Regions from separate parts of the Arthrobacter sp. UYCu512 genome, predicted to be linked through region 3. Evidence: riboswitches for the same ligand, from Rfam matches in the RefSeq annotation. Region 3 holds a riboswitch; each other region holds the start of a gene.

Region 1 (9,613 bases), on a different contig from region 3:
CGGTAGCCGGTGATGAGCAGGAACGCTGCAAAGAGGTACAGCACCCATTCGGCACTGGCGATGATTACCGCGCCCGCGGCGATGAAAACGCCACGGAAGACCAGCGCGCCGAGGACCCCGAAGAACAGGACCCGGTGCTGGTATTCGCGGGGTACCGCGAAGTACGTGAAGATAATTGCCCAGATGAACACGTTATCGACGGCGAGGGATTTCTCGATCAGGTAGCCGGCGAAGTATTGCTGGCCAAACTCCTGGCCGTAAATCTGCCAGATCAGGGCGCCGAAACCAACCCCGACAACAACCCAGACCGCGGACCATAGGGCCGCTTCCCGGACACGGATCACGTGTGCGCGGCGGTGGGCAAACAGGTCGACCGCAAGCATCAGGACGATGCCGCCAAGCACAGCCAGCCAAGCCCAAAAGGGAACATTCATGGGGATACCCGCTTCCAGTCAGCTCTAACCAACCGGAGGTCTTTCCCGGCCCAAAGGGGGCCTGCTCCGCCGGGCCGCTCAGGGGCGGCCGGGCTGACGACGAAACATCCAGGGGATACTCCCCTCCACGAACAGTGAAACACATTTCACCTGTTGCGGCAATGGCCGGTGGATTTCCCGGTATCCGGAAGTGACCGCCGCCCGCTGGTGGCCCGCCGGGCGTTCCCTCGGCCGCTCGGCTAGGTGAGTGCCGGGATAATCGCGCCCGAAAAAACCTGCCAGGCCAGCGCGGTCTTGGCGACAAGGCTCAGCGTAATGTAGGCCCGCTCGCCGCGCAGATAGTCCCGCCAGCCGCCGACCTGCCGGTACTGCAGCAGCTGGTTTATTGCGAACGTGTTGAAGAACAGGAACAGCGAAATGATGATCCCGTAGACAAAGGCCGGCGGGGAGGCCTCCGTGGTGGAGCCCGGAGCCAAGAAGTAAATGATGATCACGATCCACGGCACCACGCCCGCGATCGAGCCAAAGACAAACGGCAGGAACCTTCCGTTGCCGGGTGTTTCGTACTTTTCCTGCAGGGCCCCGAACATAATCATCGCCGCGTTGACGGCGAAGATCGAGAACAGCGCCGCGATATCCGTGATGCCGGTAATCTGGGCGATCAGCCAGATCATGATCGACGAACTTAGCGAGTACTCGACCCAGCGGAAGTAGTTGTGATTCGCCTTCAAGCCGGCCGCGTAGCGGGGAAAGAACCACGGCGATGAGATGAGGAAATGGAACACGGCAGACAACGCCAGGAACGCCACTACTCCCAGACCCACGTTCACATCGAACAAAGTTACCCGCTCAGGCGGCAGCGGAACACCTGGAGGACCGCTGAGGTAGTCGGCCGTGACCGCGAAGGTGACCTGGCTGCCCAGCAGGGTCAGTACGTAGGCGAAGCCGAGGGCCTGCACCAGATGCAGGGAGCCGGCCACGATGTTGTATGCCCTCAGCCGGGAGATCTTCTGATCGGCAGTGCGTACTTTCCGTGCCATCAGGAACTCCTTCAGAGTGGATGAGGCAGACACTAGCAGGGACGCAGGCGCAGAGGAACCCGTCGAGCTGAAGCACACACCGCTGATGGGCTGCGCCGGCATCGATCCGGCCGGCAGTTCGGGCCTGTTTCCAGGCTGCCGGACCGCTGAGACGACGTCGGCCGGGGATTATGTAGCCCTGGGAACCTTAAAGTGCGTGAGCCTCGCGTCCTGGCCGTCCAGTTCGGCCCAGGACTTCTCCGTCTCCATAACGGTCAGCGCACTGGTGGGGTATCGCGTGGCGGCATCCATATAGGCATCGTGGCTCGAGTCCCGGGACGCGAGGTGCATCGCGAGGTCCTGCACTCCGGGCATGTGCGAGATCACCATCAGGGTGGTAACGGTATCCGGGACGTGGTTGATGACTGTCAGCATCCGCGACGCCGAGGCGGCGTAAAGTCCGTGCTCAAGTTTCGGCGTCGGTGCCTTGTCGCCTAATTCGCTGCAAACCCAAGTGCAGGTCTGCCGCGTGCGCAGGGCGCTGGAGCAAAGAATAAAGTCCGGGACCACACCATGTTTCAGCAGCCACTTACCGGCCTGCGGAGCATCACGGTGACCGCGCTCTTCCAGCGGCCGGTCATGGTCCGCTACGCCGCCGGGCCAATCCGCCTTGGCATGGCGCATGATCACCAGCCGTTTGATGTGATGCGCGCTCATGGATCAATCCTAGTGCGGGGTATCACCCGGTCCGCGCAATCCGGAAACGCAAAAGCGCCCGCCCCGGTTCAAAGGACGGACGCTTTCGCGTGGGGCGTGTGGGCCCAACGCTAGATCGAGTACTCCGGTGCGGCCCAGACCACAACTTCCGGGTGCTCATAGAACCGGTAACCCTGGCCGCGGACCGTCCGCACCGTGTTGGCGAGGCGGCCGAGCTTGGAGCGCAGGCGGCGGATGTGGACGTCGATGGTCCGCTCGTTGGGCACTTCTTCGGCATTGCGCCACAGGCCCTCCAGCAATTCATCACGGCCTACGGTACGGGTGCCGTTCTCAACGAGGTAGTTGAGCAGCTCGAACTCCTTGAACGTAAGGTTCAGGGATTCGCCGTCGAGTGCCACTTCACGGCGGGCAAGGTCGATCAGCACACCGGACGGGCGGGGATCCTGCGGCTGCTGCAGGCGGGCGCTCTCGGACCGCTGGCGGGAGCCCACTGTGGGGTCGCCGAAGGTGGAACGGACGACGTCGAGGGCGGAGCCCGGCGCGCTGGCCGGTGCGACGGCGACGGCGGCGTAGCTTTCGGCACCGGATACCAGCGACTGGGCGTAGGCCCGGATTTCCTGGGCCAGCTTGGCAATGGAGGTGCCGGCAGCCGCTGCTGTCTCCTCATCGATACCCATGTAGAGCACAAAACCCCGGGCGACGTTGTCAACCGGGACGGGGCGGAGGGGGCTGCCGCCGGCAGGGGCAATCACGGGCGTCGGCGCAGTGGCCGGTGCCGGCGGAACAGCCCGGAGCTGTCCATAGGAGTTGGGGTTGTAGCCCTGGGGTGCAAAACCCGGAGTGGGGAAGCTGTTTCCGGAGCCGGCGGGCGCGAAGGATGCCCTGTCGCCGAAGCCTTGGCGAATACCGGAGGTCTGGCCGGCTTTGCCGGCGTTACGGACGGAGATGTGGACGTATCCGGATGCAACTGACATGGATTGCTTACCTCAATGTGAATGGCCGTCATCGCGGCTCGAATGCTACTTTTCCCCGCAATGAATACTGGGGAGGGGCGCCCGACACTGGGCTGGGGCGAATGCCTAGAAACCTTTGGGGTGTAAAGGTTAGGCGTGCATTCGACAACAGCGCTTCCCTGCGTCAGCGGGTGCGCTGATCCAGGAAACTGCGGCTGCAGGTGCTGTTGAGTTCTTGTTCACAATTGAAGTGTGCAACGTAACAATGAAAACTTGCAAGTAACAAAGGCTCCTGGATTCCACATTCTGAGACGAATATTCACAATGTGGTGCGGATCACGCTTCGGCCAAGAGGGCGAGTCGAGCAACAGATTTTACGATCAGCAAGCAAATGCTGCCTTTTGCGAATCCTATTCGGCAAATCGAGACAACGAGCATGCATAATTCTTTGCTGGCGAGTTGAGTGACTACTGGGCCGCCACTCCACGCGGGGCTGCCGTCCCACCTGGTGGTCATCCTGCTGCCGGGAAGCGCCCGGACCCGGGATCACGCAGCTTGGCGACCGCCCAGCGGCTTATCTTGGCGACCGCATCAGCAGGACGCTGCCGTGGGCAGTCTCCTCTCCAGCTCGCTAGGGTGGGATTCACAGGTGCCGCACAGGATCACCAAAGGCGTAGCTAACCGGCAGATCGGAGAGTTGTCCCATGGCCACCTCGCACTCCATGACCAACAACCTCCCGCAGCTGAGCCATCCGGACGGCTCCCCCATCCGCGCCCTGGTAGTGGACGATGAACCGAGCCTCTCCGAGCTGATGAGCATGGGCCTGCGAATGGCGGGCTGGTCGGTGGCTGTCGCCGCCGACGGACCGGAGGCCATGAAGCTCGCCCGGGAATTCCGGCCCGACGTCCTGGTGCTCGACGTGATGCTGCCCGGGTTCGACGGCGTCGAGCTCCTCGGCAGGATCCGGGCCTTCGCGCCGGAGGTACCGGCATTGTTCCTGACGGCAAAGGACGACGTCCAGGACCGCATCACCGGGCTGGCTGCCGGCGGCGACGACTACGTGACTAAGCCGTTCAGCATGGAGGAAGTGTTGCTCCGCCTGCACCGGCTGGTCCAGCGGTCCGGGGTGGCAGCAATGGATACGGCCGAACTCGTCGTCGGGGACCTTGTCTTGAACATCGACACACGGGAAGTGCGGCGCGCAGGTGACGAGCTCCACCTCACGGCCACCCAGTTCGAGCTGCTGCGCTACCTCATGGAGAACCCGAAACTGGTCGTCAGCAAAGCCCAAATCCTGGACCGTGTCTGGGACTACGACTTTGGCGGGCAGGCCAACATCGTGGAGCTCTACATCTCCTACCTCCGCAAGAAGGTCGACGCCGTCCACCCGCCGATGATCCACACGGTCCGCGGCGCCGGCTATGTCCTGAAGCCGGCGGACTGAATCGTGCCTGTCCGTTCCGGCAGGGCCGGCCCCGCCGGACCCGTGTGGCACACCCCTTCCAGCTGGCACCTGCGCACCCGGCTTGTTCTGGTTGCCATGGCCCTTCTGGTGGCGATCTGCGGTGCTGTCGGCCTAGTCAGTTACGCCTCGATGGATTCCTTCCTGACCAGGCAGCTCGACACACAACTCGAGCAAGCCGCGGACCGTGCCCGCGAGTTTGGCCGCACCGGCGGCCGCGCCGACCCCCTTGAGGCCCGGGGCCAGGGAATCGGGACCCTTAACGCCAGGATCGTGGCCGGCTCGGTACGCGGCGCCGGTTTCCTCGCCGAAGACGCCACCCGAAAGTCCCTGACCAGGGAGGACAACGCAGCTCTCCTGTCGCTCCCTGCGAGCAGCGAGCCGGTCAACCGGTCTCTTTCCGCCGGGGCCTATCGGCTGGTAGCTTTCACGGCCCCGGACGGCGGCGTGATCGTGACCGGGCTGCCGCTCGCCGAGAAATTGAACACGCTGGCCTCTTTGGTTTGGACTATGGTGCTTGTCTCTGCGGGCGGCCTTGTTGTCATTGGCCTCGCCGGCACGGCGTTGATTCGCCGCACCATGAAGCCGCTCGATCAGCTCTCCGAGGTGGCCACGAAAGTGTCCCGCCTTCCCCTCGACGCCGGAGAAGTCGGACTTGCCATGCGGGTGCCCGCATCCGCAGCACATCCCGGCACCGAGGTGGGCAGTGTTGGCCACGCCCTGAACCTGATGCTGGACAATGTGTCCAGCGCACTCGAAGCCCGGCAGAAGAGCGAAATGAAGGTCCGCCAGTTTGTCGCAGACGCCTCGCACGAGCTGCGCACACCCCTGACGGCGATCCGCGGGTACACCGATCTGATGCGGATGACCGAACACTTCACCCCAGACGGCGAGAAGTCCCTGGCCCGGGTGCAGAGCCAGTCCGAGCGGATGACCACCCTGGTGGAGGATCTGCTCCTGCTTGCCCGGCTGGACGAGGGCCGGCCGCTCCGCCTCAGCGACGTGGACCTCACCCAGCTGGCCATCGAGACGGTGAGCGACGAAAAAGTGATGGCACCGGACCGGGTATGGCACTTGGAGCTCCCGGCGGAGCCGGTGGTGGTCCGCGGCGACACGACCCAGCTCCACCAGGTTCTGGCCAACCTGCTCTCCAACGCACGCAAGCACACTGGAACCGGCACCACCGTGGTGACAGCTGTGCAGCGGGCTCCCGACGGCACCGCCGTGATGACCGTAACGGACAACGGCCCCGGGATCGCCCCGGAGTTCGTGGACCGGGTCTTTTCGAGGTTTACGCGCGCGGATGCGTCGCGCAGGAATCCTGCAACCGGTACAACGCCGGTGTCCGGCCGGCCTCGCCCGCTCGTGCCGCTGCGCGCACACCGGCTGCCGTCCGCACCGGGTGCGGACTCACCCCTCGCCGCCGCGGCTGCCGGCCCGGCCCGAACTGCCGCGTCGTCTGAGGGCACCAGCGGGCTGGGATTGTCAATTGTGCAGTCGATTGTGGAAGCCCATGGCGGCACTGTCAGCGTAACGTCGGTGCCGGGCCGGACCGAGTTCACCGTTCGGCTGCCGGACGCTCCGGCCGAGGACCGGACACCCCGCCGCTCCAGCTAATCCGCGAAGCAATCCGCCGCGCCGAACCCGCCGCTCCTGTTATCGAAATGTGACATTGGCGTTCCGGTCCTGTACCGTTTTTAGCGTGCGGTCATCACTCGGACCGCATATCCGGATGCACGCCAAACTCTGCCGCCTCCCGGATTCCGCTGGATTAGGCAGAGGCGGGGGACCCAGAGTTCCCGGGCATTTCTGCACATTGCGCCCTTGGGGTGAAGCCGTCACGTGAGATTCCGTGCGGCCGGGTGACCTCATCCGAACCCGACAGCTAACTCCGCAGGCGTTGAGAGGCGACCATGACTGAATTCACGGTACAAACACGCCCTGAGGGCGATGTAAAGAGGCGCTCCAAGCCGTCGCGACACCGCGCCGAGCCCGCCAAACCGGCGTCGGCCCTGTCCCGGTTCACCACCGGCCTGGGCTCCACCGGCCGCCGGGCGGCAGTTGTCGCAGCGGCGTGTGCAGTGCTCGTGGGAGCCGGCGCCGCCGGCCAGGCGTCGGAGACAGCCACCCGCAACGCCAGCAGCGCCAGCAGCGCCACAAAATCGGCAGTCAGCGCGGATCCGCTGCAGCACCTCGACTTTGAACGCGTCCTGGTGGCGAACCAGACCGTTAGCCCGCCGGCCGATGCCCCGGCCCCGGTCGCCGAGGTTAAGCCTGCCGAGTTACCGGCCCCCGCCGCCGCACCGGCGCCGGAGCCCGCGCCGGTTCCTGTTGCCGTTGACGATCCCGCCGGAGCGCAGGCTTATGCGGCCAGCCAACTGGGTGCCCACGGCTGGGACGCCGGCCAGATGCAGTGCCTGGTCAAACTCTGGACCAAGGAGTCTGACTGGAAGACTACTGCCACCAACCCGAGCAGCGGCGCCTACGGCGTGGTTCAGTCCCTCCCGGCCGAGAAGATGGCCAGCGCAGGCGCCGACTACCTCACGAATTACCGGACGCAGATCAACTGGGGACTGAACTACGTCCAGGAACGCTACGGCTCACCGTGCGGGGCGCTGAACTTCCACTACGCGAACAACTGGTACTGAGCTGCGGCGGAGGCACCGGCCCTTCGAAACGGGGCCACGGTTTCACAGCCGGAAAGAGATGATGCTGCGGCCGGCGTCGTCGACCCCGACCTCGCACAAGACGGCTGAGTAATCGGCGATGCGCAGAACGCCGTCGGGCAGTTCGCCGGGGTTCGGGCCTACCGCCACCGTCCGCATCCCGGCAGCCAGGCCGGCGGCGATGCCGGCCGGCGCGTCCTCGAAAACCACGGCGTCCGCCGGGTCCACTCCGAGCAGTTCGGCCGCGCGCAGGTAGCCTTCCGGGTGTGGCTTACCGCGGCCGACGAGATCTGCTGTCACGGCGGTGGCGGGCAAGGCAAGACCGGCGGCGGCCATCCGAATGTCTGCCAGCAGCCGGTCCGCCGATGTCACCAGGGCGACGGCGTCCGCCGGCAGCAGGCGCAGCAACCCGGCAGCGCCCGGCAATGCCACGATGCCGGCAGTCCTGGCGCGTTCCATGGCACCCAGTTCCGCGGTGAGGGCCGCGACGTCGGCTCCCGCCGGCGCGAAGCGCCGCACCGTGTCCGCTGCCTGAACGCCATGGGAGGTGCGCAGGATCTCGGCAAGGTCCAGACCATAGCGGGCAGCAAACTCCCCCCAGACCTGTTCCACCGCTGCGGTGGAATCAACGAGAGTCCCGTCCATGTCAAAAAGCACCGCCCGGACGGTGAAGGCGGTCGGAAGCGCGGTGCCGGTAACTGAAGTCATCGTCCCATCTTGCCGCGTACCAACCGGATGTTCCGGATCCCTTGGCTGTCCGGAGCCGGTTGACCGTGCCGTGAGCTGTTGCACCGCCCACTTGTTGCCGTCGGGATCGGCAAAGTAGAGGAAATGTCCCCAGTCCTGGACATCGACGCCGCTGCCGTCCACGCCGTTGTCCTTGAGCTGCTTGTGGGCGGCCTGAATGTCGCTGACCACGAGTTGCAGGGTCGGTGCCGTACCCGGCGGTGCATCGCTGGGGCCCTCACCGAACGCGATCGAGCAGCCCGAGCCCGGCATCGGATACGGGAATTAAAATGAGTTCGAGTTTCCAGTCCATGGGCTCAGGCCAGTCCCGTGTTGAGTTTCCCGGCAGGCCGGGCCCCCACTGGTGGGAAGGTCCGCCGCGCCGGTGTTGCTGCCGGGCGCTGGCTCAGCCGGCCACACCGTAGAGACGGTCGCCGGCGTCGCCCAGACCCGGGACGATATAGGACTTCTCGTTGAGCTTCTCGTCGATCGAAGCAAGCACGATCGTGACGTTGGCGTCAGCCAGCTCTTCTTCCAGCTTCGCCAGGCCTTCCGGCGCGGCCAGCAGGCAGATGCAGGTGACATCGGAGGCGCCGCGTTTGAAGAGGAACTTGATGGCCTCGCGCAACGTCCCGCCGGTGGCAAGCATGGGGTCCAGGACGAAGATCTGCCGGTCCGTGAGGTCCTCGGGGAGGCGCTCGGCGTACGTGATGATGTCCAGGGTTTCTTCGTCGCGGGCCATGCCCAGGAAACCGACCTCAGCGGTGGGGACCAGCTTGGTCATGCCCTCGAGCATGCCGAGGCCGGCTCGCAGGATGGGGACAACCAACGGAGTCGGTTTGGTGAAGGCGGTGCCAACTGTGGTGCTGACCGGCGTCTCGATGGTCACCGGTTGGGTGCGGACATCGCGGGTGGCCTCATACGCCAGGAGCGTGACGAGCTCCTCGGTGAGCTGGCGGAAGACCGGGGACGGGGTGTTTTTGTCCCGCAGAACGGTGAGTTTATGGGCGACCAGCGGGTGGTCCACAACGAAAGTGCGCATGGGTCAAAACTATCACCCGGCGGATGGGGTCCTGCCCGTGGGACCGGGGGCGCCGGCGTCGCGCTCCTCACCCGCAGTGCTGCCGCCGGTGGCGTCGGCGTTAAGGTGGACCTCGTTGTCAAACGTCGGGGCTGGACCGGCCTGTTCGCGGTGCCGCAGGACGTGGAAGAGCCGGTGGGCCAGGATCACTATCCCGACCCATGCCAGGCCCAGAATCCAGCCGAAGATTACATCGGTCATCCAGTGGTGGCCCAGATAGACCCGGCTCATTCCCATCGCGAAGATGAAGACCGCGCCGGCCGCTATCAGGCCCACCCGGGCGATGGTGCGTGTGATCTGCAGGCATGCGAGGTACACCACCAGGCCGATCACCACAGTGGTATTGAGCGTGTGGCCGCTGGGGAACGACGGCGATGACTCATAAGGCGGCACGGCGTCGGTGTGGTCCGGGCGGGTCCGGCCGATCAGTTTCTTGCCGATGGCGGTTGCCGTCACAGAGACCGCGGCGGCGCCTCCGATCAGGATCAGCGGCCGCCAGGTCCGGCTGGCCCAGATGAGCGCCGCCGTAAGCAGGCTGGCCAGGATGGGCATCC
Region 2 (9,613 bases), on a different contig from region 3:
CAAGGCGATCGCCGTCGCCCTGCGTAAGGTTGCCGACGAGCTGGACGCGTAGGCCGCGGCGATGACTCCGGATAGTACTAGGACCCCGCCGGCAGCCGCCGGGAACAAAAAAGCCGGAAGCAAAGAAGGCACCAAGCCGCGGGCCGGGGTTCCCGTGTGGCGCACCGGCAAGCCTGATGCTTTCCTGGCCGCCGCTGTCGACGCTGCCCGCGCTGCCGTTGAGGGCATCGCCCCCGCTGAACAGGTCGGCCGGCACCTGGCGGCCAAAAGCGAAGGCGACCGCCTGGTCACACACCTCTTCGAATCGAAGCTTGCCGGCTACGGCGGCTGGCAGTGGTACGCCGTGCTCACCAGGAACTCCAGGTCCAAGGTTGTCACGGTGGACGAACTGGGCCTGCTGCCTTCCGAGGACTCAATCCTGCCGCCCGAGTGGATCCCGTGGGCCGAGCGCGTCCGCCCGGGCGATGAGCAGGCCGCGGATGAAGCTGGCTCCCCGGCGCGGGCGGCAACCCGCGAGGACACCCGCAGCTCTGACGCGGCCGTGGTCCCCGGCGGTTTTGAAGACGCCTCGGTGGCCGGCGCCGGCGATTCTGACGGCAGCGACCCTGACGGCGATGACTCCGACGATGCCGCAGGTAACGGCCCGGACGAGCATCCTGAGGCAGAGGCGCACTAGCGGTTGGAACAATCGGGGATGCTGCACAGTGAGGGCTGGTCATGATGTCCACCTTCAAGTCCCTGCACCTCCTGAACTACCGGATCTGGTTCGTCGGGGCGATCGTCTCCAATATTGGGACCTGGATGCAGCGCACAGCCCAGGACTGGCTCGTTTTTGACCACCTGACCGAGCACGACGCCAGCGCCATGGGCATCACGATGGCCCTGCAGCTGGGACCCCAGCTTTTCCTCGCTCCCGTCGCCGGGCTGATGGCGGACCGTTACCACCGCAAACAGCTGCTCATCCTGACCCAGTCCGCGATGGCACTGCTAAGTGCAGGGCTGGGCATCCTGGTGATTTCCGGTGCGGCGCAGCTATGGCACGTCTATGGGTTCGCCCTGCTGCTGGGAGTCGTGTCCGCCCTCGACGCCCCGGTGCGGCAGACCTTCGTCTCGGAACTGGTCCACGATGAGTACCTGCCCAACGCGGTGGCCCTCAACAGCGCTTCCTTTAATGTGGCCCGGATGATCGGACCGGCGGTGGCGGGTGTCCTCACGGTTGCTGTCGGCCCGGGCTGGGTCTTTATGATCAACACCCTGACCTTTGTGGCGCTGCTGCTGAGCCTGTGGAAGATTCCCGCCACGACGCTGCGCCTGCTGCCCCGCGCGGCTGCCGGCAAGGGGCGGATCCGCGAAGGGCTGCGCTATGTGCGGTTTCGGCCGGACATAGTGGTGGTGCTCGTTGCGGTCTTTATTGTGGGCACGCTGGGACTGAACTTCGTGTTGTTCATCGCGGCTATGGTCGGAACGGAATTCGGCCTGGATGCCAGCGCCTTCGGTCTGATGAACTCCATCATGGCCATTGGCTCGGTCGCTGGCGCGCTGCTGTCAGCCGGCCGGAAGAAGCCCCGGCTGCGGTTCATTTTCGGCGCGGCCGGTGCCTTTGGTGTGACCTCCGGCGTCGCCGCGCTGGCCCCCAGCTACTTCTGGTTCGGGGTGGCACTGGTACCGGTCGGGCTCTTCGCCATCACGATGATGACAAGCGCCAATGGCTATGTGCAGACCACGACTGACCCGGTGATGCGCGGCCGGGTGATGGCGCTCTATATGGCCATCTTTATGGGCGGCACGCCGATCGGCGCGCCGTTCGTGGGCTGGGTGGCGAACATTGCCGGTCCGCGCTGGGCCCTGAGTATCGCGGCGGCGTCCGGACTGGTCGCTGCCCTGATCGGGCTGTTGTGGATCGTCCGGGCCAAAAGGCTGCGGCTCCGGTTCGACCGCCGGGCCCGGGGGCTGAACCACTTCCGTGTCGTCTCCGCCGGCACGCGGAGGGAAGCTGGACCCGACGGCAGCGGGCCGCCGGCAGGCGGCGCCGCCCGGGGCCAAAACCCGGGCGGCGCCGTCGAACACTGACGCTGCGGCGCCGCTGCGTTCGGGGTGCTACTTTTTCAGTTCGCCCACCACATAGTCGATGCATTCCAGCAGAGCCGAGACATCGTCCGGCTCGATGGCCACGAAAGTGGCGATGCGCAGTTGGTTACGGCCCAGTTTCCGGTACGGTTCGGTGTCCACAATGCCGTTGGCGCGCAGCGCACCGGCGATCGCGGCTGCATCGACCGAGTCGTCGAAGTCGATCGTCGCAATGACGTTGGAGCGGTCCTCTGGCCTTGCCACAAACGGGGTGGCGAACGCCGAGGCCTCGGCCCAGCGGTAGATCCGTCCCGCTGAGTCCGCGGTCCGTGCCGAGGCGAAGTCCAGCCCGCCGTTCGCATTGAGCCACTGCACCTGGGCGTCGAGGGTAACGAGGGTTGCCAGCGCCGGCGTGTTGTAGGTCTGGTTCAGCCTGGAGTTCTCAACCGCGGTTTGGAGGTCCAGGAAGTCCGGGATCCAGCGGCCGCCGGCCTTGATCCGGGCCGCACGCTCCAGCGCGGCCGGGGAGAACAAACCAAGCCAAAGCCCGCCGTCGGAAGCAAAGTTCTTCTGCGGAGCGAAGTAGTACACATCCGCTTCCGCGACGTCGACGTCCAGTCCGCCGGCAGCTGACGTTGCGTCCACCAGGACGAGCGAACCCTCATCGGCGCCTTCGACGCGCCGCACCGGAGCCGCGACGCCGGTGGACGTCTCATTCTGCGGCCACGCGTAAACGTCGACGCCGGCTTCGGCCCGGGCTTGCGGACGGGTGCCCGGCTCCGACTTGATGATGGCGGAATCGGCCAGGAACGGTGCCTTGTTGGTTGCGGCAGCGAACTTGGAGCCAAACTCGCCAAAGGACAAGTGCTGTGCCTTGTTCTCCACCAGGCCGAAGCTGGCAATATCCCAGAACGCGGTTGATCCGCCGACGCCCAGGATGACCTCATAGCCCTCAGGTGCGCGGAAGAACGCGCTGAGCCCGTTCCGGACCGACCCGACCAGGTTCTTGACCGGCGCCTGGCGGTGCGACGTGCCCAGCAGCTTTGTCGCCGCGGCGAGTGCTGCCATCTGTTCCGGGCGGACCTTGGACGGCCCGGCGCCGAACCGGCCGTCCTTTGGAAGGAGGTTTGCGGGAATCGTGATGCTGGTGTCGCTCACAGTGGCTCCAATTTTCGGCTGGTACTACGGGTGGCTCGGGTGACGGCCCGGCAGGGTGGCTGCGGCGGAGCCTGTTGTTTCATTCTGCCTGACTGTCCCGCGGGGGAGGCAAAAGGGACCGTCACAGTCCGGTCATTGAGATTATCCGGAGTAACTCAAATTAGGCTAAGCTGGCCTGCGAACGTACGGCGGAGCCCGCCAGGTTGCCGGCAGCGCACGGTACGGTGGAAATCACGCAAGGACGGCGCTCGAGGAGCTGAGCTGAATGACGGATCTGATCGATACAACCGAGATGTATCTTCGGACCATTCTGGAACTTGAAGAAGAGAACATCGTCGCCCTTCGCGCCCGCATCGCCGAACGGCTGCGCCACTCCGGTCCCACTGTTTCCCAGACCGTCGGCCGGATGGAACGCGACGGGCTTGTGGTTGTCTCCGGAGACCGCCACCTTGAACTGACCGGGGTTGGCCGGAAGCGCGCCATCGAAGTCATGCGCAAGCACCGGCTTGCCGAGCGGCTGCTGGCCGACGTCATCGGACTCGACTGGGCCTACGTCCATGAGGAGGCCTGCCGCTGGGAACATGTGATGAGCGAACGGGTGGAGCGGCGGATCTTCGAACTTCTCAACCATCCCACCGTCTCGCCCTATGGCAATCCGATCCCGGGTCTGGCGGAACTGGGCGGCCTGCCCGCCGACCCCAACCCTGACGGCGTCGTGAATCTGCTCGAAGCCATGGCCGGCTATGGTCCTGATTCCAGTGTCAGGGTCGACCGGCTGGCCGAGCCCATCCAAGTGGAGCCGGAACTGCTGGTCCAGCTCGATGAAGGCGGCATCCGCCCCGGCGCCCTGGTATCCCTGGAGCGCGTGGGGGAGTACATTTCGGTGCGCGTTCCTGACATCGAAGGTGCCCTTGAACTACCGCCTGAGGTCGCGGCCCACGTCTTTGTAACCATCGGTTCCTGAGGTTGCCGCGACAGCCCGGGGCCATCCGAGAGTTGTCCACAAGCTGATAACGGATTTATCTCTGGACGGCTTAATCGCCTATAGTTGGAGACTAGTACCGATACCAAAGCGTTATCTGATCCGAAGCCGAGCCCTGCCAGCGGAACAGTCGCAGAATCATCTCCTGGCAGGGGCGGGGGAACCACTTTTGGCTGTTTAGCGGCCTTGGGGTGAAGACCGTCAGCGGCAAGTACCCACAAACACGGAATCCATCGGATGCCCCTGTGCGTGATTGCTTGCCACGGCGGACCGGGTCGTTGATCTCTCTGACCCGAATCCGACAGCTAACTCCGCAGGCTCTCCAGAGAGGAACCGTTGTTGACCACCCAGACCGCCAAGGGCCGCCGTCGTGCGAGCGGCCCTGCCTCGGAGCCGCGTCCCGCCGCTGCCATCACGGCAGAGCGTCCGCGCGACGCGCACCGTGACGCGCGCAGGGATCGCCGCAGCCCCTTCCGCCAAGTAACGGATTTTGCCGCCGCAAGCGGTGTAGGGCAAAAGGCGGGTATTGCACTGGCCGCTGCGGGCTTGGCCCTCACCGTCACAGTTCCCGCGACTGGCCCTGTTCTGGCCACTGACGCCGGCTCCGGCGCGGCAGCCAGCCCGGCAGTCGTGCAGCCGGATGTGACAGCAGCAGAGGCCAAGATCGACTTCAGCCGCACTGCCGTAACCACCAAGGGCGATCCGGACGGAAAGCTCAAGCAGTTACTCAGTGCACAGTCCGCCGGCTCGATCACCCGGGCGGCCTCCGCAGGCAGCCTTGGGGCGCCGCTGGACCAGATGGTCACGGCGTCGCCGTTTGGCTACCGCGTCAGCCCCATCACCGGAGGCTCGGGCGAGTTCCACCGCGGGCAGGACTACTCGGCGCAGTGCGGCACCGTCGTCCACGCTGCCGCGAGCGGCACCGTGACATTCACCGGCTGGCACCCCTACGGCGGTGGTAACCGCGTGGTGATCGACCACGGCAACGGCCTGGAGACCACCTACAACCACCTGTCCTCCGCCAGCGTGAAGGTGGGCCAGCAGGTCTCCCGCGGGGATGTTGTGGCTCTTAGCGGTACCACCGGCGCCTCCACCGGCTGCCACCTCCACTTCGAGGTTATGGTCAACGGCGAAGTCGTCGACCCGACCGGATGGCTCTGAAAAGTTGAGGGAACACTCTCGCATTCTGGGGACACGCCGTGATCCGAATGTGACATTAGGGTCCAACTGCTGTAAAGTTTGAGCTACGCCAACTTTTTCGAAGTTGGCGCTCTTGAGTGGATTGCCTAGCTCTGCCACCGCTCAAGGTCCGTTCGCATGACATCGTCTGGCAGGGGCGGGGGAACCAATTTTGGTCTTCGCAAGAAGGCCTTGGGGTTAAGTCGCAAAGCTTCCCAGGAAGCAGCGCGGCCGGGTGACTCCCATCCGAATCCGACAGCTCACCTCGCAGGCATTGGGAGAGGCTACTTTCGTGCATACACGCCAAAATTCCGCGCTTCACCGCGCTTGCGCTGCTCTTTCGAGCCCGCTGGAATCCAATGATCGCGCCGGCCTTGCCGGTGCCCGGACCGCAGGCCACACGGTTGCCGCTTTTGGCGCGTCTTCGCAGTACACCCTTCGCTAAGTAACCCATTTTCGGGGCGATCCGGCGTACCCCCAAGATGCCGGAGCGTCCTCAGCCCGCGCCTAAAAGCGCGGACCAGGAACACGAAAGAGAGAACTTAATGACTACTCGTGCAAACGCACGGCATCGCGCCGAGGTCACCAAGACCAACTCGCTGGCCGTCATTGCCAAGGCTGTCGGCGGCAACGCCGGCGGCATGGGTCGCCAGGCCGCAGTCATCGCTGCTGCTTCCGGCCTCGTCCTGACCAGCGGTATCGCAGCCAACGCTGCTGAGGCCAACGTTCAGCGCGAATCCGCCTCCGCTTCCACACTCGACGTCCAGTCGAGCACCCCGGCTGCCATCTCGGCTGCTTCCACTATCGCGATCTCCTTCGAGAAGCCGGCCGTCACCACCACCCCGGCTCCGGTTGTTGAGGCCCCGAAGCCCGTTGTGAAGGTCCAGGAAACGCCTGCTGCCAAAGCGGCCGGTACCCAGGTCGCTGCTGCCGCAACTGCCGCCACCGGCACCGCGGTAGCAGCCGTTTCCAAGGCGCCGGCCGTCGCCAGCGGCATGGGCGCAACGATCGCCGCTGCCGCTTATGCCCAGCTCGGTGTCAGCCAGGACTGCACCGCACTGGCCACGAACGCGCTCGCTGCCGCAGGCATCAACTACCACGGCTGGCCGGCAGGTTACCTGTCCCTCGGCCGCACGGTGAGCGCCGCCGAGGCACAGCCGGGCGATCTTGCCTACTACCAGAACGGTGGCGCCGGCATGGCCCACATCGCCGTTTACGTCGGCAACGGCATGGCCGTTCACGGCGGCTGGAACGGTGGAACCACCTCCCTGCAGACGGTCAACGTCGGCTCCGGCCCGGTCTTCATCCGCGTCGGCGGCTAAGACAGCAGCTTTAGCAACACAAAGGACCCCCGCCAAACGGCGGGGGTCCTTTGTGTTGCCGATCCGTGAACTTCGGCCGACACGGGCAGGGGAGAGCAAAAAAGATTCGGCGAATTGCCATGTCCGTGTTTACTCTTGTTTTGTCGATCCATAGCCCGACCATGCACAGGGCAGCCGGCCCTCGTGCCCCTGGCGGGTGCGGCCGTGAAGAGGTATGCGGATGCGCACTCTCGTTCTTAATGCTGGATATGAGCCGCTGGCGGTGGTGACCTTCCGCCGGGCGCTTGTCCTTGTGCTGACCGGGAAGGCCAGTGTTGTGGCGGAAGGCGGCGAACCTGTGGTTGGGCCGCAGGATGTGCTGGGCCGGCCGTCAGTGATACTGCTTAACCGGTATATCAGGCCCCGGTACAACACCACTACGGCGGTGAGCCGCCGCGGTGTGCTCCGCCGGGACGGACACCGGTGCGCCTACTGCGGCAAAGCCGCGCACACCATCGACCATGTCCAGCCCAAATCAAGGGGCGGCGCGGATTCCTGGGAGAACCTGGTTGCTGCCTGCCTGCGGTGCAACAACGCCAAAGGGGACCACACCCCGGCGGAGATGGGTTGGAAGCTCGGGTTCAGCCCGGCACCACCGAGGGGCACCATCTGGCAAATCAAAGAGCTGGAGAAACCAACACCGGCCTGGGACCCTTTCCTGCTGCCGGAATCCGCTGCCTGAATCCGGCCGGCGTTGGCTCGGACCCGGTCGTGGGCTTCGGTGGCGGGCCTGGAGGGCGCTAGGCTGGGCCGGTGGAATTCGATGCTGTTATTCTCGCCGGGGGCCGGTCCTCCCGGCTCGGAGGTGTCCCCAAGTCCGGACTGATCCACGACGGCGCCACCCTCCTGGAGGGTGCCCTGCGTTCTGCGCGGGGCGCGGTGGCTGTAGCCGTCGTGGGGCCCGACCCGGGACCGCTGCCCCGAGGTGTGGTGCGCTGCCGCGAGGACCCGCCCTTTGCCGGACCGGCCGCCGCCGTCGCCGAAGGCCTGGCTGCGCTGGAACGCAGCCGCGGCGCCCGGCCCCGGGCCCCGTACACCCTTGTCCTGGCCGTTGACATGCCCGGGGCAGGTGCCGCCGTCCAGGCGCTGCTGGACGCGGCGGCGGAAGCACCGCCTGGTGATGGCCTGATGGCCGTCTCAGCGGAGGGTCGGCGGCAGCCACTTGTCGGTCTATATGGCACAACTGTGCTTTTACGTTGCGCCGCGGAGGCTTCGCAGCGCGGCGCGCTCGAAAACGCGTCCGTGTTCGCCCTTCTTGCTAGGCTGGAGGTGCGGGAAGTCAACGTCCCCCAGGGGTCTACCGATGATGTGGACACATGGGGCGATGCCGCCGCGTTAGGGGTAAGCGAACCGGCCGGTGCCATACCCGCGACAGCCGACAACCCGGCATCCGGCCCGGGGCTCCCCGGCTGAACTCAAACTTGGAGGCAAACGGTGAAAAGCCAGGATGAAACTCTGGAAGAGTGGTGCCGCGCCCTGCTCCAGGCCCTGGAACTGGACGGCGTCGAAATTGACATCAACGAGGTCCTGTCCCTGGCAGGGGTCGCGGCGCACTCAGTGGTGCGCCCCGCGGCCCCCCTAACGACCTTCATCGCCGGCTTTGCCGCGGGCCTGGCCTCCGGTTCCGGCCAGGCCACGGATGCCGTCTCGATGCAGGCTGCGATGGCCGTGGCCAGCAAACTCGCCAAGGACTACGCAGCCAACGAAGCATCCGACGCATGACCACTGCACCCCTTCGGGGCAGTGCAGTTGGAGCGGGGGAAGTGCCCGAGCCCGGGCTCAGCGGCCCCCTGGCCGGGGTGGACGCCGGTGAGGCCGGTGAGGCCGCGGACCGTCCAGCAGTCAGGACCGATGCGGCGGAAGCCGGGCCGCATCGGCACTTGGCCCACACCTGGCAGGAAGCCCGGGAGCTCGCCTTCACCTGTGCAACCCCCGTCCCCGCCGCTCCCGTGGCCCTCCGTGCCGCTCTGGGGCGGACCCTGGCCGCCGACGTGGAAGCGCTCGTGGACATGCCGCATTACGCGTCCTCAGCCATGGATGGCTGGTCCGTCAATGGAAGCGGACCGTGGATCCTTGCCGAACCAGGCCAGCGGCTGGCTCCGCACCAAGCAAGCCCGATAGTCACCGGCGGGCTGATCCCGGCCGGGGCGAAGGCTGTGCTGCGCAGCGAAAGCGGCACCATTGCCGCCGACGAGGAGGGGCTTCCGGTCCTAAAGCTCGGAGGAGCTGCGAAGCCCGGCGAGCCGAGAAACGGCGAGCACATCCGGAAAGCAGGGGAGGAAGCCGCCGCCGGCGCGGTGCTGATTAAGGGCGGTACCCTGCTCAACCCTGCCCACCTGGCCCTTGCCGCCCTGGCCGGCCACGACAGCCTCCCGGTGCAGGGCAAAGCCGTGGTCCGGCTGGTATTTACCGGATCCGAAGTGCTGGCGGCCGGGATTCCGGAGCCGGGGAAAGTGCGCGACACCTTCGGTCCCCAGCTGGCAGGCGTGGTGGAAATGCTCGGGGGGATCTGTACCGGCGAAACGAAGATTGGCGACAGCTACACCGAATGGCTCAGCGCACTCGAAGACACCGACCCTGCGGAGGACAGCCCGGGGGCTGCTGCCGGGCTGCACCACTGGTCCTCAGGCGCTGAGCTGCTGCCCGCCGATGTCGTCATCACCACGGGCGGCACCGGCATGTCAGCGACCGACCACCTGCGCCGTTCGGTGGCCGAGCTGGGCGGCCGCCTGCTGATCGACGGAATCGCCATGCGACCCGGACATCCGGCCGTGCTGGCCGAGCTGCCGGATGGCAGGTTCATTATCGGGCTGCCGGGCAACCCGCTGGCGGCCATGATGGCACTATCAACCATCGGCGCTCCGCT
Region 3 (9,613 bases):
TGCTGCTGAATGAGGGTGACCACGGCGGCGGTCAACAGGATCCCAATCAACGGGCTGACGAACTGCCGCACCAGCACCCGCCACCAGGGCGTGGCTGCTGCGACGGTCAGTTCGTTGGACCCGGCATCGCCCAGTCGACGGGACGCCTCCGCTGCGGTGAGTCCGGAGGGCCCGGACGTCAGCCTGGCAAAGACGGCTGCCGAGTCCAACGCATGCCACGGCACGGGCTTCGCGTCCTTAGCCGGTGGCACTGGCGGCCGCTACCGCTCGTCGCTGGCGTAAGAAAGCCCGATCTGGCTCCGGACCGCGTCCAGGGCCAGCATGACCTGCACACTCTCGCGGGGCGAAAGGATATCGTTTGCCGTTGCGCCGGCGGCAATGAGCCGCTCGATTTCCCACGCCTGGTACTGCATGCCGCGGCCGGTGACCGGTTCGTCGAACCGCTCGACGACGGTGCCGCCGTCGTCGTACCGGGTGAAGCCGGTGGGGGTGTACCAGACCGGATCGATTTCGATGCGGCCTTCGGTGCCGATGACGGCGGCCCGGTTGGGCCCCGCGGTGTCCAGCGCGCACTGCAGGACGGCCTGCTGGCCATCCGGATAGTCGAAGATCATCGAGCTCTGGCGGTCGACGCCGGTAGCTGTCATGCTGGCGGCTCCCTGGATCCTGGTGGGGTTCCCGAACACATCGAAGGCGAAGGACACCGGGTAAATACCCAGGTCAAGGAGGGCGCCACCGCCGAGGGCGGGATCGTTGAGCCGGTGCTCCGGGTTCTTGGGCAGGTTCTGGTTGTGGTCCGCAATCAGCGTCCGGACGTCGCCGAGGGCCCCTGAACGGATCAACTCACGAATACGGACCATGTGCGGCAGATAGCGCGTCCACATGGCCTCAAGGGCAACCAGTCCGCTCGACTCGGCCAGGTCCACCACGGCCCGGGCCTGCCACGCATTCATGGCAAACGGCTTTTCGACCAGCACGTGCTTTCCGGCGTTGAGGGCCAGCAACGCGTGCTCGTAGTGAAAGGGGTGCGGCGAAGCAATGTACACAACATCGACGTCGGGGTCGTTTACCAGGGCTGCATAGCTGCCATGGGAAGACTGCAGCTGAAATCCAGCGGCAAACTCCCTGGCTCTCGCCGGCTCGCGGGATCCCACCGCCTGCACGCTGAAACCGTGCCCGACCAGATCCGAAGTCTGCAGCCCCGCGATGAATCCGGTGCCCAGGATTCCCCACCGGACAGGTTTGCCGGAGCCGCCCGGGGAGCCGCCGGAGCCTTCAGCGGAGCGGGTTGCGGCGGTGTCTGACATGGCGGTGGATCCCCTCGGGCAGGCGGTCAAGAGGGCGTCGGGTGCGAAGTGGAGCGAAGCTACGCCGTCTGCTTATGCTAGCCCAGTGCGGTCCCCGGAGCGCTGCGAAGACGGGCCGGAAAGCCTTCCACCAGTTGGTGAAGAAGCTTCCCGGCCCGCCGTCGGATTACTTGCAGGTGCAGCGCTGTTCTGCGGCGACGTCGGCCATAACGGAATCGACATGCTCGCCGCAACCGGCCCAGGTGATCTTGCCACAGCTGTTGCAACGGACGGGACTACACATTGGTTTTCTCCTTGGTTGTGGTGGTGAAGCTGATTCGGCTGGGAGCCCTGTCTTGAGGGCGCTAGTGAGTGGTCAGGACGCGGCTGCGGTGGACATCTTGCTGCGGACGTCCTCCATGTCGAGCCCCTTCACGGCGGTGATGAGCTCCTCAAGGCCGGCGGCGTTCATGGCGCCGGGCTGGGAGAAGACCAGGATGCCCTCGCGGAACGCCATCAGGGTGGGGATGGAGGTGATGTTGGCGGCCGCGGAGAGGCCTTGTTCGGCTTCGGTGTCGACTTTGGCGAACACGACGTCGGCGTGCACCTCCGAAGCCTTGCTAAAGGTGGGTGCAAACATCCGGCACGGGCCGCACCATGATGCCCAGAAGTCCACCAGCACAATGTCATTGCCGGAAATGGTGTCGTTGAAGGTCTTTTCGGAGATGTCGAGGGTTGCCATGCCTCAACTGTATACCCCCGGGGGTATAACCGCAACCGCTCCTTTGTTGGGTTCCGGATGTTGTCCGCTCGGGAGGCAGCGCTTGCCTATATACCCCCGGGGGTATCACAATGGAAGAATTAGGCCGTGCCCGGAGCCCGGGAGGCCGGAAGGAAAGCGGTATGAAAAGCATTTCTGTTGATGATCTGGCAGCGCTCGCACCCGAGGTCCCCATTATCGATGTCCGGGAGGCTGAGGAGTATAACGAGGCCAATGTTCCGGGCACCAGGAACCTGCCGCTGTCGCGGCTGAGCCACTCCCTGGGCGACATTCCGATCGGGCGTGCGGTCTACGTTATGTGCGCCTCCGGCGGGCGCAGTGCGCGGGCCACAGCGCACCTGGTGGAGCAGGGCTACGACGCGGTAAACGTCCTGGGCGGCATTACTGAGTGGTACCGCAATGGTCACCCCGTCTCATATGGCCCTGTGTTATATCGCCGCGGAAGTGATTGAGCATGTCCTCGGTAGCCAGCGTTCCGGCGCCAACCCCGGGCAATAATGCCAGCCGGCGCCGGACTGTCAACCGGCTCAAGCGGGCCCACGGGCAGCTCGCAGCCCTGATTGCCGCCGTCGAGTCCGGGCCCGATTGCGGGAGTGTAGTCACCCAGCTCTCGGCTGTCCGCGGCGCCTTGGACAAGGCGGGTTTCGAGCTCATTTCGGCAGCGATGGGCGAGTGTCTCGCCGGGGCGCCGCCTGAACCTGAGGCAACAACTCCCGACGGCGCGGCGGGCCAGCAACTCACACTTGAGGAAATACGAGGATTGTTCCTGCGCCTGGCCTGAGGTGCCGGCGCCTCCCGGGGCGTCGATGCCGAGGGGATCGGCCCGGACATGGGCCTGAAATTTGAAACCACATACCCCGAGGGGTATGTTGTATAGGGCCGGATTCGCCACGTAGCCGTACCAGCATCCCGAAAGGTGCAACCCCATGGACATGACCTCCCAGCAGCTTAGCGACCACCTCCAGAAGGACAGCGACATCCAGATTGTGGATGTTCGCGAGGCCGATGAAGTTGCATCCGGCATGATCGCCGGAGCCAAGCACATCCCACTGGGTGAATTGCCGGCCCGGCTGGGGGAGTTGGACAAATCCCGCCGTGTGGTTGCTGTCTGCCGCAGTGGCCGGCGTAGCGAAGCCGCCGCCGAGCAGTTGGCAGCGGCCGGCTTTACTTCCTTCACAATGACCGGCGGGATGCTGGACTGGACCGCGGCCGGACTCCCCACAGGCTGACCCCTTACGGGTGTGCCGGGGCATCGTTCCCAGTTTTGAGCTGCCAGGCCACCCTCCGCTTCCGCGCCCAACCGCAGGAACCGCCCAAGCCAGACCGAAAGAGATTATGACTATCGCACCCAATACCGCCTCAGCCCGCCCCGCGCCGCAGACCATTGACGCGTCCACCCTGAAGGACTGGGAGGACAACCACGATGACCTGATGGTGATCGATGTTCGCAGCGGCGCCGAGTTTGATTCCTTGCACATCAAGGGCTCTTACCATGTTCCGCTGCCCATGCTCAGTGAACATACTGAAGAGTTTGCCGCCAAGATGGGCACCCGCGTGGTCCTGGTGTGCCAGTCCGGAAGCCGGGCCGAACAGGCCCGAAAGTACCTCGACGCCGTTGGCCTGGGCAGCGCCAGCGTGCTGGCCGGCGGGGTTCCTGCCTTCGCTGCCGCCGGCGGCAACGTAGTCAAGGGCAAAAGCACCTGGGCCATGGAACGCCAGGTCCGGATGACAGCCGGATCCCTGGTCTTGGCCAGTGTGGTGGGCAGCAGGTTCCTCTCGCCGAAACTGGGCCTGCTCGCCGGCGGCATTGGCGCCGGGCTGACGTTCTCGGCTGCGACCAACAGCTGCGCCATGGGCCAGATGCTTTCCAAGATGCCCTGGAACCGTTCGGTCAATGAGCCCACCGCACACCAGGCGCTGCAGAACCTGGGCATCAAGGCGTGATCATCACCGCGGCGGCGTTCGGACTGATCGTCGGCGGCCTGCTGGGCTTGGTTGGCGGCGGCGGGTCCATCCTGGCCGTCCCCGCCCTCGTCTACGGGGTGGGGCTGCCGCTGAGTGCGGCAATCCCGACGTCGCTGGTTGTGGTCGGAGCATCCTCCGCCGTCGCGGTGTTGCCCCGGCTGCGGGGCGGTGTGAACTGGCGGCTGGCTCTTATCATCGGCGCAGCCGGCACGGCTACCGCGTATCTTGGTGCTTTCGTTAACCGGCTCCTCGACCCGAAGGTTTTGCTGCTCGCCTTCGCCGCCATTATGGTCCTCGCCGGGATCCGGATGATGCTTCCGTCCAAGGCGTCCGGCGGTTCCTGCGCCTTGCCCGGCGGAGGCGTCAACTGGCGCAGCTGCCTGCCCAAGGCAATCGCCACCGGTGCCGTCGTGGGGTTCCTGACCGGTCTCCTCGGAGTGGGGGGCGGCTTCCTGATCGTCCCCGCCCTGACCCTTGTCCTGGGCCTGCCGATGGCTGTGACCGTTGGCACCTCACTGGTGATCATCGTGATCAACTCGGTGGCCGGCTTTGCTGCACACCTCGGGGACCTGCAGATCGACTGGGCCGTGACGTCCGCCTTCGCCGGCGCGGCCATGGTCACGTCCCTCCTTGCCGGCAGGCTCGGGACCAGGATCCCGGACAAAGTCCTGAAGCGAAGTTTCGGCGTCCTGGTTCTGCTGGTCGCAAGCTACGTGACGGTGCAGGCGCTGCTCTCCTGAATACGTTCGCACGGCGGAGGTGTGCTGACGGCGTGTGCTGAAGGCGGTGTGCTGAAGGCGTGTGCTGAAGGCGGGACGCAGGATCGAAGATCAGGCCGGACTTAGGATCGATTCGGCCCTATCCGGGGCAGTGTTCTCCGTGCAAGCATGGGGCGGAGCGACGCTACTCGATGAGGGGACTCGATGAAACCCAACGAACTGCTGCTGGACGCCTTCGGCCGGCTCCGTGAAACCGTGGCAGACACCCTTGACGGGTGTGACGGTACGGCCCTCCTCCGTCGGCCAGCGGGCACCGGAAACTCGATGGCTTGGCTGATCTGGCATCTCAGCCGGGTGGAGGACGCGCAACTCGCCGCTGCGGCAGGACTGGAACAGGTCTGGATTGCGGAGGGGTTTGCGGATCGTTTTGATCTGCCCTTGGCTGCCAAAGACACCGGATACCGCCATACTTCGGACCAGGTCGACGCGGTGAAAGCCTCCCCGGAGCTCCTGGCGGAATACTATGAAGCGGTTCACAAGCAGACCGTGCAGTTCCTGGAATCCCTCGGCGACAAGGACTTCGACCGCATTGTCGATACCCGCTGGGACCCGCCCGTCACCCTTGGGGCGCGGCTGGTCAGCACCCTTGCCGATTGCCTCCAGCACGTGGGCCAGGCAGCCTTTGCGAAGGGGCTGAAACCCGCCGTCGAGGTCTAGGCCACTGGCACCGGCTTTCGCTCCCGCCACGACCGACTCGCCCACCTCGCCCACTGAATCTAGAGAATGGAAAAGACATGACCAGTACAGGCCCGTTTGTCATTGTGGTTGGTTTTGACGGCTCAGAGAACTCGGACAGTGCACTGAACTGGGCCGTGGATGAGGCAAAGCGCCGCAATGGCCGGATTCGCCTCATCACCGCCTGGAGCAAGCCCCCGCTCGCCTGGTACCCGGCACTTTTGGAAACGGCCGCCGGCGAAGTTGTGGCAGAGGACTCCCCCCGACGCGCAGCCGAGACGTTGCAGGCTGCTGCCCTGGAGACTGCTGAAAGCCAGGGCGTGGCAGCAAGTGGAGAAGTCGTTCACGGCGATTCGGCGGCGTCTGCATTGCTCGACGCCGCCAAGGCTGCCGACCTCGTTATCGTGGGGGCCCGTGGTCACGGCGGATTCCCCGGGCTGCACCTGGGATCGGTGGCAACACAGATCATCAATCACGCGCCCTGCCCTGTGCTCGTTGTCCGGCCCAAGGAGTCCTGAGCAGCGGGGCCCGTTGGCTCGCCCTGGCGGTCCGGATCATCAACAGCCCAGGGTCTGCGGGAGAATATCCCCATGAGCTATGCGGGTGATGCTATTGACGCGGCCCTCCAGCGCGAGTCCTCGTGGAGCCGAGCCGAGGACGCTGAGGCCAGGCACGGCAGCAATCACCGGTACTACGGTGCATCGGTCGGAGCCGTCCGCGGAACCGTCCGTGACACCCTCCGCCGCCATCCAGGACTGACCCATGATGACATCACCGCCCTGGGCTCCGAGCTGTGGGACGTGCCGGTCTTTGAACGCCGCCTCGCCGCCGTTGTGCTGCTGCAGTCAAAAGTGGGCGTGCTGACCAATACGGACCTGACCCGGATCGAGGGATTTGTGCGGAGTGCCCGGCTGGGCGCCTTGGTTGATCCGCTGGCCATCGACGTCGTTGGTCCCCTGATCGCCGGGCTCGACGTCGTCGGCAGGGTACGCGCCGACAGTGTCCTGGACCGTTGGATTCGGGATCCCGACGGCTGGCTGCGCCGCGCGGCCCTGCTGTCACCGCTGCGCGCACTCCGCACCGGCGCAGGGGACTGGCCCCGGTTCGTGCGTCACGCCCGATCGGCGCTGGCGCGGCCACCCCGAGCGGAGTCGGGGCAGGACGGCGAGAGTGCGGTCACCGACGTCGCGGTGGCCCTGATGCTCGCCGAGATGGAACGGCACCGGCCGGAGCTGGAGTTCTGACCCGGACGTCCCGGCCGGCAAGCTACCCTGAGTGTCCCGGTCGGCGCTCCACAACGGCGTAGGCCTTTTCGTCGAAGAACTCCCAATCCGTGATCACCATAAAGCCGAGCGTATCCACGCGGTCATTCAGGACGCGGACATCGAAGCCGCCGTCGCGGGGCTCGGCGTCCCACGTCGAAACGTGGACTTCCCCGTTTTCCAGGACCAGCAGTTCGGTGTTGACACTGAAGTCCGCCAACGGCTGGTTACTGAGCTGGCAGATTGCCACAGCGGGCCGGGCGACGTGGGGAGTGGTCATTTTCGGGCCTCTGCTTCGGGGGACGGTGTTGGCAACATCCTATGCCTGTGACCGCGTGCGGGAAGGGCCGGCGGGCCCCCGCAGCCCGGTCCGCCGTTACCGCAACGTGACATGTTGTGATCATTCCGTTATCTTTGTTAGGTGCCTGTTGTCTCCGAGACGGGCTCTCCCCAGCCGATTGCCTAACTCTGCCGCGGCGCGGGGATAACTCGCAGCAACGTCCGGCAGAGACGGGGAAACCACTTTTGGCCCGCTGTTCTCCAGGGGTCTTGGGGTGAAGCCGCACGGCCCGACATGATCGGGTCCGCGTGCGGCCGGGTGCCTCCCATCCGAATCCGACAGCTCACCCCGCAGGCATTGGGAGAGGCTCAACTAATGACTTTCAGCAACACTCACGCGCCCAACCGCGACGATCTTCGCAGTACCCGCCGCACCATCGGCCGTCAGGCCGCAGTCTTCGCCGCCGCTTCCGGAATGGTTTTCAGCGGCGCGATGGCCGCCAATGCAGCGGACGTGCCAGCCCAGCGCGACTCCGCACCCGCGAGTTCCGTCGATGTCAAGGGCGCGGTCGCCGCCCCGGTTATGGCGGACTCGGCTGTACAGATCACCTTCGAACGCCCCGTCGTTGAGACTGCCCCGGCGCCCGTGGTCGAGGCACCCCAGCCCGTCGCGGCCCCGGCGGCCCCCGCAGCACCGGCCCGTGCGGCCGCCCCTGCCGCCCCTGCCGCCGCGAAGGCTACTGTCAACGTCCAGGCTGCACCTGCGCCGGCAGCGGCTCCTGTTGCTGCCCCGGCTGCCGGCGGGGTCAATGCCACCCTTCTGGCCGTGGCGTACGGCCAGGTCGGCATCACGCAGGACTGCACCGCGATGGTCGAGAAGGCCCTGAACGCTGCCGGCATCCCGGTTGGTGACATTGGTCCGATGGGCTTTATGAACTACGGGAAGGTAGTCGGCGACCCCCAGCCCGGAGACATCATTGTCCAGTCCGGCCACGTTGCCATCTACGCCGGCAACGGCCAGGCCATCAGCGGCGGCATGAACGGTGTCAACGCCACCATGGCCCACCCGCTGTCCTGGCTGACCGCCACGGGGCCCGTAACGTTCGTCCGCGCCGGCTAGCACAACCGCAGGCACTGTACTGAAGGCCGGTCGATCGGTTGCCTTGGGGGCAGCGGATCACCGGCCTTCGGTCTGCCCGGAGGCAGGCTCCGGGGAATACCGCAGCAACACCACCCCGCTGCCGAACGTACGGCTCTCCAGCAGTCGGAGCGCCGTGATGTCATCGGCCGCCTGAAACAAAGGCTTGCCCCGGCCAAGCAGGACCGGGTGCACATAGATCCGGTACTCATCGATCAGCCCCAGCCGCCTGAAGGCCGCCGCGAGCTCTGCACCGCCCAGCGCAAGGTCGCCATCCGAGTGTTCCCTGAGCCGCCTCACGTCCCCGGGAACGACCTCGCGCACCACCTGCGTATTCCAGCCGGCCTTCGACAAGGTCCTGGAGTAGACGACCTTGGGCATGTCCCGCCAGATCCCGGCGAACTCGATCTCCGGGTCTGTGCTGGACGGGTCCTGGTCGGCCGTGGGCCAGTACTCGGCCATCATCTCGTACGTCACGCGGCCGTCTAGAAACGCTCCCATGCCGCGGAGCTCTTCGTTAAAATGTTGGTGCAGTTCTTCATCGACCCGATGCCAGCTCAGGTCCTGCCCCGGCCCCTCGATGAATCCGTCCAGGGATACCTGAAACATCAGAATGACTTTGTGCATTGCATCACTCCTTCGCTGCCCGGCACCCCGGGAGTTCGAGCGTACGCCGCAGTTCGGCTCTCCGGTAGGGTCAATTCCGGCCGAACCGTTAGAAGCTGGATGAACTGCCGGACCCGGAGAAGCTTCCGCCGCTTGCGCCGTAGCCGGTGGTGCCGCCGCCGCCGCGGGCGCTTCCGACGCTGCTGACACCGGTGTTGAAACCGGAGTTGAAAGTGGGAACGGAGAAGAAGTAGTAGGCCGGGTACACGGTGCCCAGGATGCTGGGCTCGTAGGTACGCCCGTACTTGGCTTTGCTGCCGGCCTGGGCGCTTTCCATTTCCTTGCGCATCAGGTTGGCTTCCTTTTCGTTTTTGGCGTAGCCGGCGATGACGGTATCCGCGTGGTCCCTGAGCAGCTCGGAGAGCTGGGTGCGTGCGTCCCGCAGCCGGTCCAGGGCCGTCTCAGGGCTGATGGTTCCGTCCGCGAGTTCCGCCGTCCACCCTTCGATATCGCGGTGGCTTGTGTCCCGGAACGAACGCAGGGCCGCCGCGGTCGCCGTGTTGCCCCCGGCGTTGCGCTTGCTGAGCATCTGTTCAATTGCCGCGAGGTCGGCGCGGAACGGAGCGAGCTGCCGGTCCCAGGCAGGCGCCCACACGGAGCCACGATTGAGCAGGGCATTGGTGTCGGCGATAACGTCGTCGAGGGCATCCAATTCGGCGGCGGCGTCGGCGTAGCTGCGGATCAGTTTCAGGTTCGGCCGGCGGCTGAGGTCCCTGGCGGACAAGGAATGGACCTGGTTGGAGAGACCGGTGGCCGTGCGGTACTTCGCCATAAAGGTCCGG

What was found. A riboswitch is a leader RNA that binds a small molecule or an ion and turns the genes downstream of it on or off. The one in region 3 is predicted to bind cyclic di-AMP.
Region 1: linked by a shared signal. The riboswitch ahead of ABIB49_RS02180 (aggregation-promoting factor C-terminal-like domain-containing protein) and the one ahead of ABIB49_RS03230 (NlpC/P60 family protein) in region 3 are both predicted to bind cyclic di-AMP.
Region 2: linked by a shared signal. The riboswitch ahead of ABIB49_RS08275 (NlpC/P60 family protein) and the one ahead of ABIB49_RS03230 (NlpC/P60 family protein) in region 3 are both predicted to bind cyclic di-AMP.

Annotation. Positions count from the first base shown of each region.
Region 1 is NZ_JBEPPA010000001.1:450,048-459,660, reverse strand. Features, by position in the region: gene ABIB49_RS02210 (TerC family protein) at 1-434, opposite strand, end outside; gene heR (heliorhodopsin HeR) at 674-1,474, opposite strand; gene ABIB49_RS02200 (SixA phosphatase family protein) at 1,643-2,170, opposite strand; gene ABIB49_RS02195 (winged helix-turn-helix domain-containing protein) at 2,281-3,144, opposite strand; gene ABIB49_RS02190 (response regulator transcription factor) at 3,828-4,568, shown strand; gene ABIB49_RS02185 (sensor histidine kinase) at 4,572-6,203, shown strand; cyclic di-AMP (ydaO/yuaA leader) riboswitch at 6,341-6,501, shown strand; gene ABIB49_RS02180 (aggregation-promoting factor C-terminal-like domain-containing protein) at 6,500-7,234, shown strand; gene ABIB49_RS02175 (HAD-IA family hydrolase) at 7,277-7,960, opposite strand; partial or broken gene ABIB49_RS02170 (VOC family protein) at 8,015-8,291, opposite strand; gene upp (uracil phosphoribosyltransferase) at 8,385-9,020, opposite strand; gene ABIB49_RS02160 (phosphatase PAP2 family protein) at 9,033-9,613, opposite strand, start outside.
Region 2 is NZ_JBEPPA010000006.1:164,857-174,469, reverse strand. Features, by position in the region: gene ABIB49_RS08305 (cold-shock protein) at 1-52, shown strand, start outside; gene ABIB49_RS08300 (DUF3027 domain-containing protein) at 62-676, shown strand; gene ABIB49_RS08295 (MFS transporter) at 721-2,070, shown strand; gene serC (phosphoserine transaminase) at 2,098-3,225, opposite strand; gene ABIB49_RS08285 (iron-dependent transcriptional repressor DtxR) at 3,491-4,189, shown strand; cyclic di-AMP (ydaO/yuaA leader) riboswitch at 4,329-4,542, shown strand; gene ABIB49_RS08280 (M23 family metallopeptidase) at 4,547-5,368, shown strand; cyclic di-AMP (ydaO/yuaA leader) riboswitch at 5,516-5,674, shown strand; gene ABIB49_RS08275 (NlpC/P60 family protein) at 5,932-6,708, shown strand; gene ABIB49_RS08270 (HNH endonuclease) at 6,929-7,429, shown strand; gene mobA (molybdenum cofactor guanylyltransferase) at 7,501-8,160, shown strand; gene ABIB49_RS08260 (DUF6457 domain-containing protein) at 8,182-8,469, shown strand; gene ABIB49_RS08255 (molybdopterin molybdotransferase MoeA) at 8,466-9,613, shown strand, end outside.
Region 3 is NZ_JBEPPA010000002.1:144,815-154,427, reverse strand. Features, by position in the region: gene ABIB49_RS03290 (cation-translocating P-type ATPase) at 1-224, opposite strand, end outside; gene ABIB49_RS03285 (Gfo/Idh/MocA family protein) at 261-1,307, opposite strand; gene ABIB49_RS19280 (DUF8730 family Cys-rich protein) at 1,474-1,590, opposite strand; gene trxA (thioredoxin) at 1,663-2,028, opposite strand; gene ABIB49_RS03275 (rhodanese-like domain-containing protein) at 2,190-2,519, shown strand; gene ABIB49_RS03270 (metal-sensitive transcriptional regulator) at 2,522-2,848, shown strand; gene ABIB49_RS03265 (rhodanese-like domain-containing protein) at 2,994-3,296, shown strand; gene ABIB49_RS03260 (rhodanese-like domain-containing protein) at 3,403-4,011, shown strand; gene ABIB49_RS03255 (sulfite exporter TauE/SafE family protein) at 4,011-4,772, shown strand; gene ABIB49_RS03250 (mycothiol transferase) at 4,956-5,468, shown strand; gene ABIB49_RS03245 (universal stress protein) at 5,546-6,004, shown strand; gene ABIB49_RS03240 (DNA alkylation repair protein) at 6,077-6,730, shown strand; gene ABIB49_RS03235 (hypothetical protein) at 6,753-7,028, opposite strand; cyclic di-AMP (ydaO/yuaA leader) riboswitch at 7,232-7,399, shown strand; gene ABIB49_RS03230 (NlpC/P60 family protein) at 7,404-8,147, shown strand; gene ABIB49_RS03225 (dihydrofolate reductase family protein) at 8,205-8,792, opposite strand; gene ABIB49_RS03220 (DUF5129 domain-containing protein) at 8,881-9,613, opposite strand, start outside.